2 regions of the Billgrantia tianxiuensis genome follow, and region 1 is predicted to be linked to the other one. Evidence: riboswitches for the same ligand, from Rfam matches in the RefSeq annotation. Region 1 holds a riboswitch; the other holds the start of a gene.
What was found. Region 1 has a riboswitch for thiamine pyrophosphate ahead of EKK97_RS18970 (sodium:solute symporter family transporter). Riboswitches for the same ligand answer to the same signal wherever they lie in the genome.

Region 1 (8,670 bases):
CTTGCCGGAGCCGATCATGCCCCTGACTCTCGATGATGTCCGTGAGCTGGACCGCCAGGACCCGCTGGCGACTTTCAAGTCACGCTTCGCGCTGCCGGAGGGGGCGATCTATCTCGACGGCAACTCCCTGGGCGCCCAGCCCGTGGCTGCTGCCGAGGCCGTCGAAGCGCTGATGGCGCAGTGGCGCGACTCGTTGATCCAGGGCTGGAACCAGGGCTGGTTCGACGCCCCGAGCGGCTCGGCGACCGGCTGGCGCCGCTGCTCGGCGCCGCGCCGGCCGAGGTGCTGGTGAGCGACACCATCACCCACAACCTCTACAAGCAGCTGGGCTATATCACCGAGGGACAGGGACGGGCGCGGCCAGTGATCCTCAGTGAAGGGGGCAACTTTCCCACCGACGGCTACATCGCCCAGGGCTTCTGTCGCTTCGGCGGCTTCGAGCATCGGGTCGTGCCGGAAGGCGAGCCGCTGGATGCCTATCTCGACGAGCGGGTGGCGGCGGTGGTGCTCAGCCACGTGCACTATCGCACCGGGCGCCTGCGCGACATGGCGGCGATCACCAGGCAGGTCCATGCCAGCGGCGCCGAGGTCGTCTGGGACCTGGCCCACTCGGCCGGTGCCCTGCCGGTGAACCTCGCCGCCTGCGGCGTGCGCTACGCGGTGGGCTGTACCTACAAATATCTCAATGGCGGCCCCGGCGCGCCGGCCTTTCTCTACGTGCGGCGTGACTGTCAGAACCGGGGCTGGCAGCCTCTTTCGGGCTGGCTGGGGCACGCGGCACCATTCGCTTTCGAAGCCGACTACGCGCCGGCGCCAGGCATCTCGCAATTCCGCACCGGTACCCATTCGCCCCTCGCCTTCGCGGCGCTGGAAGCATCGCTGACCCTGTGGCAGGAGGTGGATCTCGCTGCGCTACGCCACAAGAGCCAACGCTTGATTGATCTGTTTCGCGAGTCGCTGAGTGACTGCCTGGACGAGCATGGCATCAGTGACATCACGCCGCCGGAGGCTCAGCGCGGCAGCCAGGTAGGGTTGGTGGTGTCGAACCATGGCTCTTCCAACGCCCCGAACCCTGGCTATGCCATCGTCCAGGCGCTGATAGAGCGCGGCGTGATCGGCGACTACCGCGAGCCGGGACTGATGCGCTTCGGCTTCGCGCCGCTCTACCTGAGCCATGAGGACGTCTGGCAGGCGGCGCGGCATCTGCGTGAGGTGCTTGCCGAAGGCGAGTATCTCGCGCCGCGCTTTCAGCAGCGCGGGGCGGTGACGTGAGCGCGGCTGGGCGTTGCGGCTGGGTAGTGGAGCTCAGGCGCTGGGCAGCACCAGCTCCCGCGCCTCACCCATCAACAGCGCCTGGTTGGCCTCCAACGCCTCACGCAGGAAATCCCACAGCAGCCTCACCCGCGCCAGGCGGCGCTGCTCCTGGCGTGAGGTGATCCAGAACTGGCGCACGATCTCCACTTCTTTGTTTAGCACGCTCTCGAGCCGGTCTCCGGTCTCGGCCATGAAGCACGGAAGCACGGCGAGCCCTGCCCCCTGCAGGGCGGCGGCGTGCTGGGTGGTGACGCTGGTGCTGCGAATCGAGAAATGCGGTGTTGTGCCCACCACCGCAGGATCGAGCAGCGGGTCGAGGTAGCTCAACTGCTCGCTGAAGATCAGGTCGTCGACGTAGCCGATCAGCCGGTGGCGGCCCAGTTCGTCGAGCCGTGCCGGGCGGCCATGGCGGCGGAAGTAGCTCTGGCTGCCGTAGAGACGCAGGCGGTAGTCGCACAGCCGCGAGATGACCAGCCCCTGGCTTGCCGGGCGCTCCACGGTGATCGCCAGATCGGCCTCGTGACGGCTCAGGTTGACCACCCGCGGCAGGGCCAACAGATCCAGGGTGATCCCCGGGTGGCGCTCGCAGAAGGCCGAGAGCAGCGGGGCGATCACCCAGGTGCCGAAGCCTTCGGTCACGCCCAGGCGAATCTGGCCGCTGAGCTGGCGGTTCTTGTCGGAAAGGCTCTCGCCCGCCTCGAAGGCGTGGCGCGCCATCTCTTCGGCATGTGCAAGCAGCTGCTGGCCGGCCTCGGTCAGATGGTAGCCATGGGTGCTACGCTCGAAGAGCTGGGTATTGAGTTTCTGCTCGAAGCGACGGGTGCGCCGCGACAGTGTGGAGTGGTCCAGCCCCAGGCGCCGGGCGGCGTCGGTGAGTCGCTGGCTGCGTGCCACTTCGAGAAAGATCTGGATGTCCTGCCAGTCGAGCATTGGCCCACTCTGTACGCGAGGTTGGTTGTGCATTTTTGCACAAATCTTGTGAATAAGTACGCATTGTCACGCCGGCGGGCGGGTCTATAGACTCAAATTAATCATATTTCGTGTATTTCTACACATAAAGTCTAACCCGGCTCAGCCTTATAACGATGACAAGCACGACAGGAGAATACCGCCATGTCCGTTCGCGAAATTTCCATGTACATCGACGGCCAGGCCGTCCCCTCCAAGAGCCAGGAGTGGCGAGACGTCGTCAATCCCGCTACCCAGGAAGTGGTGGCGCGGGTGCCGTTCTGCACCGCCGAGGAGGTCGATCGCGCCGTGGCCAGTGCCAAGGCCGCGTTCAAGGAGTGGCGCAAGACACCGCTGGCCAAGCGCATGCGCATCATGCTCAAGTTCCAGGCGCTGATTCGTGAGCATACCGAGGAGCTTGCCGCACTGATCACCGAGGAGCACGGCAAGACGCTGCCCGACGCTGCCGGCGAGGTAGGCCGTGGCCTGGAGGTGGTAGAGCACGCCTGTTCCATCACCTCGCTGCAGCTCGGCGAGCTAGCCGAAAACGCGGCCAGCGAGGTCGACGTCTACACCCTCAACCAGCCGCTGGGGGTGGGCGCCGGCATCACCGCCTTCAACTTCCCGATCATGCTGCCCTGCTTCATGTTCCCGCTGGCCATCGCCGCCGGCAACACCTTCGTGCTCAAGCCCTCCGAGCAGGACCCCAGTTCCACCATGCGCCTGGTCGAGCTGGCCCATGAGGCGGGCGTGCCGGCCGGCGTGCTCAACGTGGTGCACGGCGGCCCCGACGTGGCCAACCAGATCTGCGACCACCCCGACATCAAGGCGCTCTCCTTCATCGGCTCCACCAACGTGGGCACCCACATCTACCGCCGCGCCTCCGAGGCGGGCAAGCGGGTACAGTCGATGATGGGTGCCAAGAACCATTGTGTCGTGATGCCCGACGCCAACCGCAGCCAAGCGATCAACAACCTGCTGGGCTCCGCCTTCGGCGCTGCCGGCCAGCGCTGCATGGCCAACTCGGTGGTGGTGCTGGTGGGCGAGGCCAAGGCATGGCTCGACGATATCGTCGAGGGGGCGCGCAACATGAAGGTGGGGCCGGGCACCCAGCGTGACGCCGATCTCGGCCCGCTGGTCTCCAAGGCCGCCCGCGACCGCGTGGTACGCCTGATCGACGCCGGCGAGAAAGAGGGCGCCAAGCTGTTGGTCGATGGCCGCGGCTGCCAGGTGGAGGGCTACCCGGACGGCAACTTCGTCGGTGCCACCGTGTTTGCCGACGTGAAGCCGGAGATGACTATCTACCGCGAGGAGATCTTCGGCCCAGTGCTGTGCGTGGTCAGTGTCGATACCCTGGATGAGGCGATCGAGTTCATCAATGCCAACCCCAACGGTAACGGCACCTCGATCTTCACCAACTCCGGCTGGGTGGCGCGCCGCTTCGAGACCGACATCGACGTCGGCCAGGTCGGCATCAACGTGCCGATTCCGGTGCCGGTGGCCTACTTCAGCTTCACCGGCTCGCGCGGCTCGAAGTTGGGCGACCTGGGCCCCAACGGCAAGCAGGCGATCCAGTTCTGGACCCAGACCAAGACTGTCACCGCACGCTGGTTCGAGCCGGAGAACGTCTCCAGCGGCATCAACAGCACCATCTCGTTGAGCTGACGAAGTCCCACGAGGAAGTCGAGGCCCCGTCCCAGAGGCGGGGCCTTTGCGTAGGTGCTCGTTGCGGCGCAGTGGTGCCGCCCTAATGATGCTAAGGTGTAGGGATCGTAAGGACACGATCATGGAGGCCTTGTGCCCATGCGCTACGCGCTTGCCGGGATGCCAGCCGGCTTGGCCAAAGGGATGGCCGTTCTTTTCTGGCTATTTGCCTGGCTGCCTGCGTGGCAGGCTCAGGCTGCCATCGACATTACCGAGCCTGCCACCACTCTCAATCCCGCTCCGCAGGTGTCGGTGTTCGAGGACGAAGCGAATCGGCTCGGCATCGACGAGGTGCTGGAGGCGAGCGCAACACTACCCTGGCAGCCCTTGCAGCAGGAGACGCCCAAGTTCGGTTTCACCGATTCGGCCTGGTGGCTGAGGCTGGAAATACAGAACGGCTCTCCGGCCCCCTGCGGCGACTGCTCGAACTGGCCTCGCCGCTGCCCGATTTCGTCGACGCCTATGCGGTGGACGAGCAGGGCAGGGTGGTACAGCAGTGGCATACCGGTAGCCGCCGCCCGTTTGCTTCACGTCCCATTGGGCATCGCTCCTTCGTGTTGCCGCTCCATGTGGGGCCGGAAGAGACACGCCAGGTCCTCGTGCGCCTCTCGAGCCACGATGGACTAATACCCGCCACTCCGCTGCTGTTGATGGACGATGTCAGCTTCCTCGAGCGCACCCAGGGCGAGTTGATGGCCTACAGCCTGCTCTATGGCGGACTTCTGGCGCTGCTGATCTACAACCTGTTGACCTTTATCGCCACACGCGAGCGGGCTTTTCTGCATTCCGTGCTCTACCTGGGCGCCTTCCTGCTGTTCAACTTCACCCTGCGAGGGTTCGGCTACCAGTTCCTGTGGCCGGAGTGGCCGCGCTTCAATCAGCAGATGCTGCTGTTGAGTGCCGGTCTGCTGTACGGCGCCTTGACCCTATTCAGCATCGATTACCTGAACCTGCGACAACAGGCGCCGCGCCTGGCCCGGCTATTCGCGTGGCTGACGGGATTGATTCTGTTGTCCGTGCTGCCGGTCTTCGCCGACCGTTTCGCCTGGGTACTGCGCGCCCTGGTTCCGCTGGGTATCGTTTACGCGCTGCTGCTGCTTGGCACCGCCATCTGGCTCGGGCATCGGCGCGACAGCCTGGCGCGGGTCTTCCTGGTGGCCTGGGGCGGTTTGCTGGTGGGCAGCGTGGTCTACTGCTTGCGGCTGGGCGGTTTCGTGCCTTATGGCATCGTCAGCGAGTATGCGCTGGAGCTGGGTGCGGCCTTTGGCTTCCTGCTGCTGGCCTTCGGTCTGGCCTGCAAGATCAGCCGGCTGAAGCGGGCCAAGCTGGCGGCGGAACGCGAAACCTACGAGCTGCAGCGCTCCCTCAGTCAGCAGCTCGAGACCCAGGTAAATGAGCGCACCCAGGAACTGGAGGAAGCCAACCAGCGGCTGGCCGCCATGGTGCGAACGGATCCGCTGACGGGGCTGCTCAACCGGCGCCAGTTCGAGACGTTGCTCAGCGAGGAGATTCTGCGCCATCAGCGCGACGACAAACCGCTGTTGTTCGCCATGATGGATATCGACGACTTTAAGTTGTTCAACGATACCTATGGCCACCAGGCCGGCGACGAGGTGCTGATCGAGGTCAGCAAGCTGCTCAGGGCGCACTTTCGCCGGGCCGGTGACAGGCTGTTCCGCCTGGGAGGGGAGGAGTTCGGCATTCTGCTGGAAGCCGATTCGCTGGAAGCGGGGCAGTTTGCCCTCGAACGCTTTCGTCATTCTCTCCAGCAATTGCAGATCCCGCATAAGAAATCGCGCCATGGCGTCGTGACCGCTTCCTTCGGGCTGGTGTGCTGCAGCGACTACCGTCAGGCGCCCTCGGCCATGGCGCTGTATCGTCAGGCAGACCAGGCGATGTACGAGGCCAAGGAACTTAGCCGCAACCGGGTGGTGACGCGCTCATTGCTGGAGAAGGCTTGAACGGGGTAGGGCCGATATGCATGGACATTTCGTTGACGTTAACGTTAACTGACATGAGCGAAGTGACAACGACAAGAGATAACGCCATGCCAGCACCACTCAGCCGCTTTCCGGTACCCGAATCGATCCAGGACCTGCCCGAAGACATATGCGATGCCATTCTCGCCGTGCAAGAGAAGGCCGGCTTCGTGCCTAACGTCTTTTTGATGCTGGCGCATCGTCCCGACGAGTTCCGCGCCTTCTTCGCCTACCACGATGCGCTGATGGAACGGGAGTCCGACACCCTCACCAAGGCGGAGAAGGAGATGATCGTGGTGGCCACCAGTGCCCGCAACCGTTGCCTCTACTGTGTGGTAGCCCACGGCGCGCTGGTGCGCATCTACAGCAAGGATCCGCTGCTGGCCGACCAAGTGGCGATCAACCACCGCACCGCGCCGCTCAGCGAACGTCACCGAGTGATGCTCGATTTCGCCCTGCACTGCGGCCTGGAGGTAGGGGAACTCACCGACGAATGGCAGGCGCGTCTCACCGAGGTCGGCTTCACCCATGACGACATCTGGGATATCGGCGCCATCACCGCCTTCTTCGGCCTCTCCAACCGCCTGGTCACCCTCACCGGCACGCCGCCCAACCCTGAGTTCTACCTGATGGGACGGGTGCCGAGGGAGAAGTGAGAAGAGAAGCGAGGGCTCAGCGTGTAGGGGCCAGGTGGCGGCACGCCTCCAACAGCATCAGTACCGGCTCGAGCTGGCTGACGTGTAGAACGAGTACGCTGTCACCGGATGCGCCCTCGGCGGGGCACACCACGGCGAACTCGCCCTCCTCGAGATGGAACTCGTGAATCTCGCGAGCGCCATCCGGTGTTTGGCAGTGGATCGAGCGGTAGCTGTCGTCCTCGCCGTAAGTCAGGCGGTGATAGACCTTGAAGAAGGTGTACAGCGAAAGGCCACGCTCGAAGGCGGGCCAGCGGGCGGGAATGGTGCGCGTCTCTTCGTCGAGCACCTGCCCTTTGGCCTCGGCGGCAGCGATGGCCTCGGCCAGCGGCCCGGCCAGCAACGACGTCTCGTCATGCGGTAATGGGGCGGCTTTCTCGAAGGCCTGCTGGAAGTGCAGGCGCACCCGATCGAGTTCGTCGAGTGAGGCAATGCGCTTGTCGCTATGGGCCAGGTCGGCCGGGTCGAAGCCTCCGTTCTCCCAGCCATGGATGACGCGCAGCGTCAGATGGCCGCCAGCCAATGGCTCGCAGACCAGCGCCTGCAGTGCGACCCGCAGGTGCAACTGGCGCTCGACGGCCAGGTTGTCGAAAGCGGAGTAGGGGTCGGCAAAGATGTGATGAAGGCGCCCTGGGGCGTGTTCCTTGGCTTCGCTGAATGGCATGACAGGTTCCCTGCGGGGAGGAGTGTCTGGTTTTTTCGCTGTTATATCAGTTATATCATTCCAGGGGCTCGAGGTCATATCGGCCCGTATGGGGCCAGCTTGAGCCTTGCGAAGAAAAATTCATTCACTGTCGCCAGGGGAGTCTCGCTGCGGCGAGGCTGAGAGAGCGCCTACGCTGACCCTGGAACCTGATCCGGTTCATGCCGGCGGAGGAAGTGCGACATGTCATACCTGACGTCTGCCGTACTCGGCGCGGCGCTGCTATGCTTTGCGCTACTGGGCCTGCGGGCTCGCCGGGCCGACGGCCCCCTCGACGACTACGTCACCGCCCGCAATTCCCAGTCTGCCTCGACCTTGGGGTTGTCGTTCCTGGCTTCTGGGATGGGAGCATGGATCCTCTTCGCGCCGCCGGAGATCGGTGCCTTCGTCGGCCCGGTGGCGCTGGCGGGCTACGCCATCGGTTCAGCGCTGCCGTTCATCGTGCTGGGGCTCTACGGCCCCGCGATTCGTCGCCACCTGCCTGAAGGGCGCAGCATCGGCGAGTTCGCCGAGGCGTGCTACGGCGCCGGCGTGCGCCGCTGGGTATCGCTGATCTCGATTCTCTACATGGCCTGCTTTCTTGCCGCCGAACTGACCGCCATCGGGGCGATCACCGCGCTGCTTTCCGACGTGCCCCCCGCGCTGGTGGTGATCGGCGTGGCCGTGACCACGCTGCTCTATACCGCCATCGGTGGGCTGCGTGCGAGCCTGGCCACGGATCGCTGGCAGGCCTGGCTGCTGATCGTGTTGTTGCTGGTGGTGGGCGGCGTGGCGCTCGTACGCCTGCCCGAAATGCCTGTCCAGGCGGCCTTGCCGGCCATTCCCGTCGGCAGCGCGCTGGGCGTGGCGCTGACGCTGATCATCGCCGTGACCGCGGCCAACCTGTTCCATCAAGGTTACTGGCAGCGGGTCTGGGCGGCTCGCGACGAGCGTGCCCTCAACCGCGGTGCCTGGCTGGGCGGGGCGACCACCGTGGCGGTGGTCGCCCTGGTGGGTGGGCTTGGCATGTTGGCGGCGATGAGTGGCGTGTCGCTCGGCGAGCCGCCGATTCCCTTCTTTGCCCTGTTGGCCGAAGCGCCGGGTTGGCTGGCGTTGCCGGCCCTGGTACTGGCGGTCACTCTGGTCGCCTCCAGCGTCGATACCCTGCAGAACGGTATTGCTTCGCTGGCGGTGGCGGGGTCGGGCAGGCGAGGGTTATCCATCGGTGCGGCGCGGCTGGTCACCGTGGTGCTGATGGTGCCGGTGGTGATCGTGGCGCTGCAAGGGCTCTCGGTGCTGCGGCTGTTCCTGATCGCCGATCTGCTGTGTGCCGCCATCGTGGTGCCGG
Region 2 (8,670 bases), 2.4 Mb from region 1:
TTTCCCTGCTTCTGGTCGATCTTGATCACTTCAAGGCAATCAACGATAGCTTTGGTCACCCGGCTGGTGATGCCACGCTTCTCCATGTGTCGCGTGCGTTCCGAAGCGTCTTTCGACGCGATGATGTCATTGCCCGCATAGGAGGCGATGAGTTTGCCATCCTCCTGCCGGGGCTGGATGACGAAACGAAGCTCAACGCCATTGCCGAGCGCGTAGCCAGCATGATCGCGAGGGAGTTTGTATTCGAAGGCAATACGTTGCGGATATCGGCCAGCGTGGGCGGTGCCATGGTGCCCTATCACGCCACGGATGAAACCGGCCTGATCCGTGTGGCGGACTTGGCGCTTTATGCGGCCAAGTCGGAAAGAAACAGAGCCGTCATCTTCGACAAGGATGCCCTCGCTTCACAATTGGAGCAAAGCGAGCTGTCCGCAGCGCTTGCCTGCGCTGCCGATCGCGACGAGTTCGTCGTTCATTACCAACCCAAGGTTTGTCTGGATACAGGTCGCCATTTGGGCTTCGAGGCGCTGGTTCGTTGGCAGCATCCCTCTCTCGGGTTGCTTGCCCCAGGCGCTTTTTTGCCGTTGATGGAGGATCCCGGCTCATTGGCGAAATGACCCGTGCGGTAGCAAGGGGAGTTTGCCGCGATCTCCAGGCCTGGAAAAAAGCAGGGCTCTTGCCTGGGCCCGTGGCCATCAACCTCCCAGAGGCATTGCTCATCAACGACAACGGCTTTGACATGTTGGCTTCGGCCATCCATGAGCATGGGCTCGACTGGTGCGACATTTCTGTCGAAGTGACGGAGGACGTCTTTCTCAACCGCTATGCCGATCTCATGCGTGCAACGATGACCCGTTTCCGCGAGCACGGTGTCTCCATTGCCCTGGACGATTTCGGAACCGGCTTCGCCTCGCTCCTTCACTTGCGTGACTTCCCCTTCGATGAGTTGAAGATCGATCGCGGCTTCATTGCCGATATCGGCTTGGACGACCGCTCGGAACAGATCATACGGGCCATGCTCGATCTGTCGCGCAATCTGGGCAAGCGCTGCGTTGCCGAGGGGATTGAAACCGAAGCCCAGCGGGAATACCTGCTGGAGATGGGGTGTGAAATAGGACAAGGATACTTGTTCGCCAAACCGATGTCGGGCAATGACGTCAGGGAGCATTGGCTCAAGTCGCCCGGTGCAGGCTGGAATCGGAAAACAGGAAGAGAAGCGTGCCGCAGCAGCGGTGGATAACCAGACGGTAGCTTCCGGATCGCGTTGAAAACGTGATTGCCCGAACACTATGTAACGCAGACGGTTTTCGGCAGAGCCTAGAACAAGAAGGAAACTCCATGAAGCGGCTATTGAAAGGTCTATGTCTGGCTGCAGCCGTGACGTTTGCCGACGTTCACGGTGACGATCCCGCTGCTGGCCACACTGTCGATATCGTGCATTACTGGACGTCCAGGAGCGAAGCGGCGGCGCTCGATGTCTACCGGCAGGCTTGGATTGGAGCGGGTAACCGCTGGGTGGACCTGGCTGCCGAGAACGAGGCGGCCCTGAAGAGAGTCGTCAGCGATCGCATTGCCCACGGTTATCCGCCGGCCGTCATGCAGTGGAATGTTGCTGCCAGCTCCAGGGAGTTGCGCGATTTCGGCGTCGTTCAGGATATCGAGCCGGTCGCCCGGGAGCAGGGCTGGCACGAGCGACTGCCCAACTTCGTGCTCGAGCGGATCAGCCACGAGGGAAAAGTGTATTTCGCCCCTTCCAATATTCATGTCGAGAACTGGCTTTGGACCAGTCAGGCGATCTTCGATGAGGTGGGTCTCGAGGTGCCCGAGAGCTGGGAGGAAATCCTCACGGCTGCCGAGCGTATCGAAGCGGCGGGCTACCAGCCTATCGCCATCGGGGCAGAGCCTTGGGAAATCGCACTGCTTTTCCACGGCATCATGTATTACGCCATGGGATCTGACGGTTACGAGAGGGTCTTCAATGGCGAGGCGGAGGCTGTGCTCGACGAGGAAATGCTGGATGCCCTCGATCTGTTGCGCCGTATCTCTCGCTATGCTCCTCCGCCGGCAGCGCGCGAAGGAAAATCCTGGGCCGATGCTGCCGCAGCGATTGGACGCGGTGAAGCCGGCATGCAGTTCATGGGCGATTGGGTCAAGGGCGAGCTCACGTTGTTGGGTTATCGCGCCGATCGGGATTTCGGTTGCACCTTCACCCCGGGGACCTCGATCGCCTACTTCATGGTGCTCGATGCGTTTGCCTTTCCTCTGACGGCTCGGGAGGGCGAAACCCAGGCGCAACAGGAGTTCGCCCGTATGGTCTTCGAGCCCGACAACCAGATTGCATTCAGTCGTCTCAAGGGAGCCCTGCCGACGCGACTCGATGTCGACCCTGGCGAACTCGATAGCTGTGGGCAGCGGGGGTTGCAGGAGCTGATCAAGGAAAAATATCGAACCGAGGTGCACTCGCGGGCGATGCCATCGCATCAAGTGGCTGCCTGGATAGGAATCCTGGCCGAGTTCTTCGATGACGAGAGTATTTCCAGCCAAAGTGCCCAGCAGCGCATGTATCAAGTGATCAGCGAGGGTTGAGGGGCATCGGCACGGCCTCAGGCCAGCTGCCGTTATCCTTCCAGTTCGCCAGCAGGGCGGGAAGGTGCTTGAGCTCCTCACCCTCCACCACTGCCACATGCATACCTTGTATGCGCTGCAGTTCGGTAAGCCGCTGGCTGGCTTTGTCGAACTCCCCACAGGCAAGCAGAACCCGAGTGGCGTTGAGTCCCGCTGAGTGATTGAGCATCCCATGCAGGCGTTTCAGGCCCTGTTCCAGGCAGTCCTCCGCCCCGGGGCGGGCGATCAGGCATTCGATGAACAGCAGTTGATTGCGCTCCACCGCCAGGCAACTGGGCACTACCGGCCTGTCGTTGCGATCGACGTTCAGATCGAGGAGATGGGCACCACTACACACTTGAGAGAGCCGGGCTTCCTGAGCGCTGAGCCAGGCATATTCCGTCAGCCAGCCGCCGCCCAGGTAATGAGCGCCTTCCAGCGAGGTAATGGAGAGGCTGCAGGGGGCCTGGTTGTCCCATTCGAGCAGACCGGCCTCGCTCAGCGCCGTCAAGGCATCGGTGGCGGGAAAACGGGGGGCGACATGGAGTCGCTGGTGTTCAGCGCCGGTCCGTAGCCGGGGAGACGCATGCGGGTCAGGGTTCTCCAGCACGCCGCCATCACCATGCACCATATCGTGCAGCTCGCCGAGCAGGGAGGCGAGCCGGTCGGCGTGCTGGGCCAAGTGGCGCGTCAGGGATCTACGCTGCATGCAAGACGAACGCCACTCCATGCTGTCGGACAGCGCCCTGACGCGCTTGCGGCCATTGGCCTGCAGGTAACGATCGATGTCGAGTACCGGTTCGATGGCCATGACCTCGGGAGCCGAGCCGGGATCGTCATGTGACAGGCGGTAGATAGCCCCGGCCTTGACGTCGGCATACAGCAGATCGGCGGCGCAGCGTTGCAGTGCCTGCTGGAACAGCAGGGCAATGAGCGTACGGCATCCGCCTACGTCCAGGGTGACTGTGAGGGAAGGAGTATCGAACTGCTGGCGGTAGAGGGTATCGGCCAAGGCATCGGCGTATTCGGCGCAACGTCGCGGCTCGTCCGAGGGAAGGCTGGGATATGCCTCGATCCTGGTATCCCTGGGCAGCTCATGGCGCAACAGGATCACCAGCCGTTCGGTCGCCTGTGGCGATGAGTGGCATGGTATCAATACGATTCGCTGTGGACGCAATTGCAGTATCGGGATCAGGCTTGCCTCGGGGCGCTCTGTTACCAGCGCGACGTGCAGATGTGGCATGGACTCGCTCCCCTGGTCTCCATCTCCCTACAGGCTACATCCGAGCGCTCCGTGCTGTCGCCTGCGACGGCAAAAAAACACGCCGGCCACTTGGGCCGGCGTGTGTCAGGCGAAGGACAATCACACCTCCTTGTAGAGTTCCGCGCCCTGCTGGCGGAACTTCTCCGCCTGCTCCTCCATGCCCTTCATCACCGCATCGGCGTCGCCGGTGAGGCCGTGCTCGGCGGCGTAGTCGCGCACTTCCTGGGTGATCTTCATGGAGCAGAACTTGGGGCCGCACATGGAGCAGAAGTGGGCCACCTTGGCGGAGTCCTTGGGCAGGGTCTCGTCGTGGTACTCGCGGGCAGTGTCCGGGTCCAGGCCGAGGTTGAACTGGTCCTCCCAGCGGAACTCGAAGCGCGCTTTGGACAGGGCGTTGTCGCGGCGCTGGGCGGCCGGATGGCCCTTGGCCAGGTCTGCCGCATGAGCGGCGATCTTGTAGGTGATGATGCCGGTCTTGACGTCATCCTTGTTGGGCAGGCCGAGATGCTCCTTGGGGGTGACGTAGCACAGCATAGCGCAGCCGAACCAGCCGATCATCGCCGCGCCGATGCCGGAGGTGATGTGGTCATAGCCCGGGGCGATGTCGGTGACCAGCGGGCCGAGGGTATAGAAGGGCGCCTCGTCGCAGTACTCCAGCTGCTTGTCCATGTTCTCCTTGACCAGGTGCATGGGCACGTGGCCGGGGCCTTCGATCATCACCTGCACGTCGTGCTTCCAGGCGATGCGGGTCAGCTCGCCGAGGGTCTTGAGCTCGGCCATCTGCGCCTCGTCGTTGGCGTCGGCCACCGAGCCGGGACGCAGGCCGTCGCCCAGCGAGAAGGCCACGTCGTACTGCTTGCAGATCTGGCAGATCTCCTCGAAGTGGGTGTAGAGGAAGCTCTCCTGGTGGTGGAACAGGCACCACTTGGCCATGATCGAGCCACCACGGGAGACGATGCCGGTGACGCGCTTGGCGGTCAGCGGCACGTAGCGCAGCAGCACCCCGGCGTGGATGGTGAAGTAGTCCACGCCCTGCTCGGCCTGCTCGATCAGGGTGTCGCGGAACACCTCCCAGGTAAGATTCTCGGCCACGCCGTTGACCTTCTCCAGGGCCTGGTAGATCGGCACCGTGCCGATCGGCACCGGCGAGTTGCGGATGATCCACTCGCGGGTCTCGTGGATGTTCTGGCCGGTGGAGAGGTCCATGATGGTGTCCGCCCCCCAGCGGATGCCCCAGGTCATCTTGTCGACTTCCTCCTCGATGGAGGAGGTCACCGCCGAGTTGCCCAGGTTGCCGTTGATCTTCACCAGAAAGTTGCGGCCGATGATCATCGGCTCGGACTCGGGGTGGTTGATGTTGCAAGGGATGATGGCCCGGCCGGCGGCTACCTCGGCGCGCACAAACTCCGGCGTGATCTCTTCGGGTAGCCTGGCGCCGAAACCCTGGCCCGCATGCTGATGGCCGAGGATGCGCTCCACCTCGGCGGTGCCCAAGGCCTGGCGGCGCTGGTTCTCGCGGATGGCGATGAACTCCATCTCCGGCGTAATGATGCCCTGGCGGGCGTAGTGCAGTTGGGTGACGTTCTTCCCGGGCTTGGCGCGGCGCGGCGTGCGGGTCAGGTCGAAGCGCAACTGGGCCAGGGTCGGGTCGTTGGCGCGGCGCTTGCCGTACTCGCTGGTGGGGCCGTCGAGGAACTCGGTGTCGCCGCGCTCGTCGATCCAGGCGCGGCGCAGCTCGGGCAGGCCGCGGCGCAGGTCGATTTCGGCCGCCGGGTCGGTGTAGGGGCCGGAAGTGTCGTAGACCAGCAGCGGCGGGTTCTGCTCATCCGGGCCCATGCCGGAGGTCTTGGTCGGCGACAGCGAGATCTCGCGGAAGGGCACGCGGATGTCGGGCCGCGAGCCCTCGACGTAGACCTTGCGCGAGCCGGGCAGCGGCTGGATGGCGGCCTCGTCGACCTTGGCGGTCTCGGCGAGGAAGTGGGCGGTCTTGCTCATGGTAGGGATCCTTGGTGCATTGTTGTCGGTGAGTCAGAGGCTGCGGTCGAGCCCCATCTGCCAGAAATCGATCTCGAGCCGTGTGGCGTCGCGGAAAACCTCGACGAGCTCGTCGAAGCGTGCCGGGGTGACATCGGCCAGTCGGGTGTCGAGCCATTCGAGCTCGGCGCGCATGGCGGCCTGGAACTCCTCGCTCTCGTACATGGCGATCCAGGCCTCATAGGGATTGGCGTCGCCGCGTACGGTGGAGTCTTGGGCGTTCAGCCAGTTGGCGATCTCGCCGTAGCCCACTAGGCAAGGGGCAAGTGCCACATGCAGATCTAGCAGGTCGCCACGGTTACCGGTATCCAGCACGTAGCGGGTATAGGCCATGGTGGCCCGCGCCTCGGGTAGCGCGGCCAGTTGCGACTCAGTGATGCCCCACTCGCGGCAGTAACCCACGTGCAGGCCCAGTTCCACGTCGACGATGGCCTTGAGCCCCTCGTGGGCCTGGCGCAGATCGGCCAGGGTGCGGCTCTTGTAGGCGGCCAGCGCGTAGGCTCGGGCGAAGTGGATCAGAAACAGGTAGTCCTGCTGCAGATAGTGGCGAAAGGCGTCTTCGGGAGGGTGCCGGTGCCCAGGCCGCGGACGAAGTCGTGCTCGATGTAGGCGCGCCATTCGTCGTGGCAGGCGCGGGTCAGGTCGGTGAAGCGATAGCCCATCTTGCCTCCGGGTGTGAACGGATCCGGAGCGGGGCGAAGGGGAGAAGAGTGGGTCAGGGCTGAGAAGGGGGGACTGGCGCCCTGGCCACCGCTTGATTCCTACGCCGGTACGAGCCGGATCAGGTTCAACGGGCCCCGCCGTGACGACGCGTCTGAAGCAGACATGTCGTATGGCGATCTCAGCCGGTTCCACCGGCACCCCGTCAAGCGTTGTGGCCAGTCTAGCAGGTCGGCGGCCGGTTTCCAGCCATACGGGCCACTTGGCTCATTCGGCCTGCACCTCCAGCCGTTCGAACCAGGTCCCGCTATCGGGCAATGTCAGCTCGCTGGCGGGTTGGCCGCTGGCGTACCACGATCGGGCATTGCGTAGCTGCCAGCGGCGGCGTTCGCCATCCAGCTCGATGCCCAGCCGCAGGGGCCCGTAGCGGGCAAAGGCGCGGCCGGCCAGCTGCGAGTCGCGCAGGGCTAGATTGGCGAGCAGTTCCAGGCGTGTGCCGGCCTGCACGGCGAGGTTCTCCAGCCGTACGGTGTCGTCGTTCAGCATGACCCGTGCCTCTCCGCGTACCTCGCCGAGGGTGAGGCGTTCGCGCAACCAGCGTTGCTCGCGGGCGGCATCGACGAGCAGATTGACCAGCAGGCCGCTGTCGCGCATGGCCAGTTCCAGTTGGGCGTCGAGTTCCAGCGGCCGCTCCCAGCGCATGCGCCCCTCGGGCAGCTCGAGCCGCGCCCACCAGCCGTGGCTGAGGCTGCCGCCGGCGTCCGCCAGGCGCACGCCGTCGAGACTGAGCCGCGAGCCGGAGACGTCGAAGTCGAGACTCTCCAGGTCGCCGTCGGCAAGCCGGGTCTCCAGGTGCAGAGCGCCCTCGAGGGTCTGCTCGTGCAGGGCGAGCCGGGCATCCGGTGCATGTAGCGTCAGCCGGCCGCTGGCGCGCATGCCTTCGAGCTGCAGATGGGTGGCGAGACGTGCCTGGCCGCCCAGCAGCTCGATGGCGCCGCCCTGGGGCAGGTAGGCGTTGAGCGCGGCGAGATCCGCTGCCGCCAGGTGGGGAAGATCGATGCGCGTACTTAGTTCGCGCAGCCCTTCGGGCAGATCGAAATGGCGTGCCCGGCTGTGAATGTTCAGCAGCCGGCCCTCGATCAGTGCGCCTTCGCCCGCCTGACGGCGCAGGCCGAAGCGGGGCAGCGACAGGCTGAACTCGGCGCCGGGGTCGTTGACCGTCACGATCAGCGAGCCGTCGCCGAAGGCCTCGTAGTGCAGGAAGCGGGCGCCGAGCCGCTCGGAGTGAACGCGCAGCTGGCTGCCGGGCATGGCTTCGCCGTCGGCGAAGTGCAGGTCGGCGCTCAGGCGCCCGCCGCCCTGAATGGCCAGGCCGTGCTCGTCGGGCAGAAAGGCGTTGAGAAAGCCGAGCCGGTCGAGCAGGCCGTCCAGCCGCAGCGTGCCGGATAGCGGCCGGCGTGGCGCTTCGCTGGCGGGCCAGTCGAAGCCGCCCTGGAGCCTCGCCTGGCGAACCGCCAACTGGGTACGCAGGGGCTCGCCGCCGTTCGTCGCGGCGTTCAGGGTCAGGCGGCTGCCGGAGAGATCGAGGTGCTGGCGGGCGGGGTGAAGGTCGCGCAGCACGAGGCTCACGTCCAACTCGCCGTCGAACGCTTCCTGCAGCAGGCGGCCACGAATGGCATCCCCCGTCAGGGTAGCCCGCCCCTGGGCACGCTCCCCGGCGATCACGAGCTCCCCATCGCTGGCGGCCCGGCCGCCGTGCAGCCGTAGCAGTGCCGTTGGCGGCAGATAGGCATCGAGCACGCTGACGTCGGGGATGCGCGCGCCGCGCCATTCGATCTCTGCGGTGGCGGGGGGTGTGGCCTGTGGGCTCGCCCGAGCGGTGGCGGCAAGCGCGAGGTGCTCGGCCTGGAACAGTCGGTGACCATCGCTGAGGCGGGTGAGGTCCACTTCACCGAAGACGAGCTCCATGCTTGCCTCGGGGTCGGGCTCGCCGGGCCTGAGCACGAGATGCGCGCGGCCGTCGCCGCGGGCGTGAAAGCCGAGAAAGCGGGCTCCCAGCGCTTCGGAGTGGACGTCGAGCCGGCTGCCCGGCAGCGGCTGGCCATCGC

Region 2: another riboswitch for thiamine pyrophosphate. It lies ahead of tenA (thiaminase II); the one in region 1 lies ahead of EKK97_RS18970 (sodium:solute symporter family transporter).

What each region holds. Positions count from the first base shown of each region.
Region 1 covers NZ_CP035042.1:4,080,550-4,089,219, reverse strand. Annotated here, with positions in the region: gene EKK97_RS25040 (hypothetical protein) at 17-292, shown strand; gene EKK97_RS19000 (aminotransferase class V-fold PLP-dependent enzyme) at 289-1,272, shown strand; gene EKK97_RS18995 (LysR family transcriptional regulator) at 1,306-2,244, opposite strand; gene EKK97_RS18990 (CoA-acylating methylmalonate-semialdehyde dehydrogenase) at 2,428-3,927, shown strand; partial or broken gene EKK97_RS26175 (7TMR-DISMED2 domain-containing protein) at 4,066-4,535, shown strand; gene EKK97_RS18985 (GGDEF domain-containing protein) at 4,617-5,927, shown strand; gene EKK97_RS18980 (peroxidase-related enzyme) at 6,014-6,601, shown strand; gene EKK97_RS18975 (hypothetical protein) at 6,618-7,304, opposite strand; TPP riboswitch at 7,430-7,537, shown strand; gene EKK97_RS18970 (sodium:solute symporter family transporter) at 7,527-8,670, shown strand, end outside.
Region 2 covers NZ_CP035042.1:1,515,094-1,523,763, forward strand. Annotated here, with positions in the region: partial or broken gene EKK97_RS24405 (putative bifunctional diguanylate cyclase/phosphodiesterase) at 1-1,240, shown strand, start outside; gene EKK97_RS07115 (ABC transporter substrate-binding protein) at 1,339-2,586, shown strand; gene EKK97_RS07120 (PDDEXK family nuclease) at 2,573-3,847, opposite strand; gene thiC (phosphomethylpyrimidine synthase ThiC) at 3,968-5,863, opposite strand; partial or broken gene tenA (thiaminase II) at 5,897-6,564, opposite strand; TPP riboswitch at 6,644-6,777, opposite strand; gene EKK97_RS07135 (translocation/assembly module TamB domain-containing protein) at 6,830-8,670, opposite strand, start outside.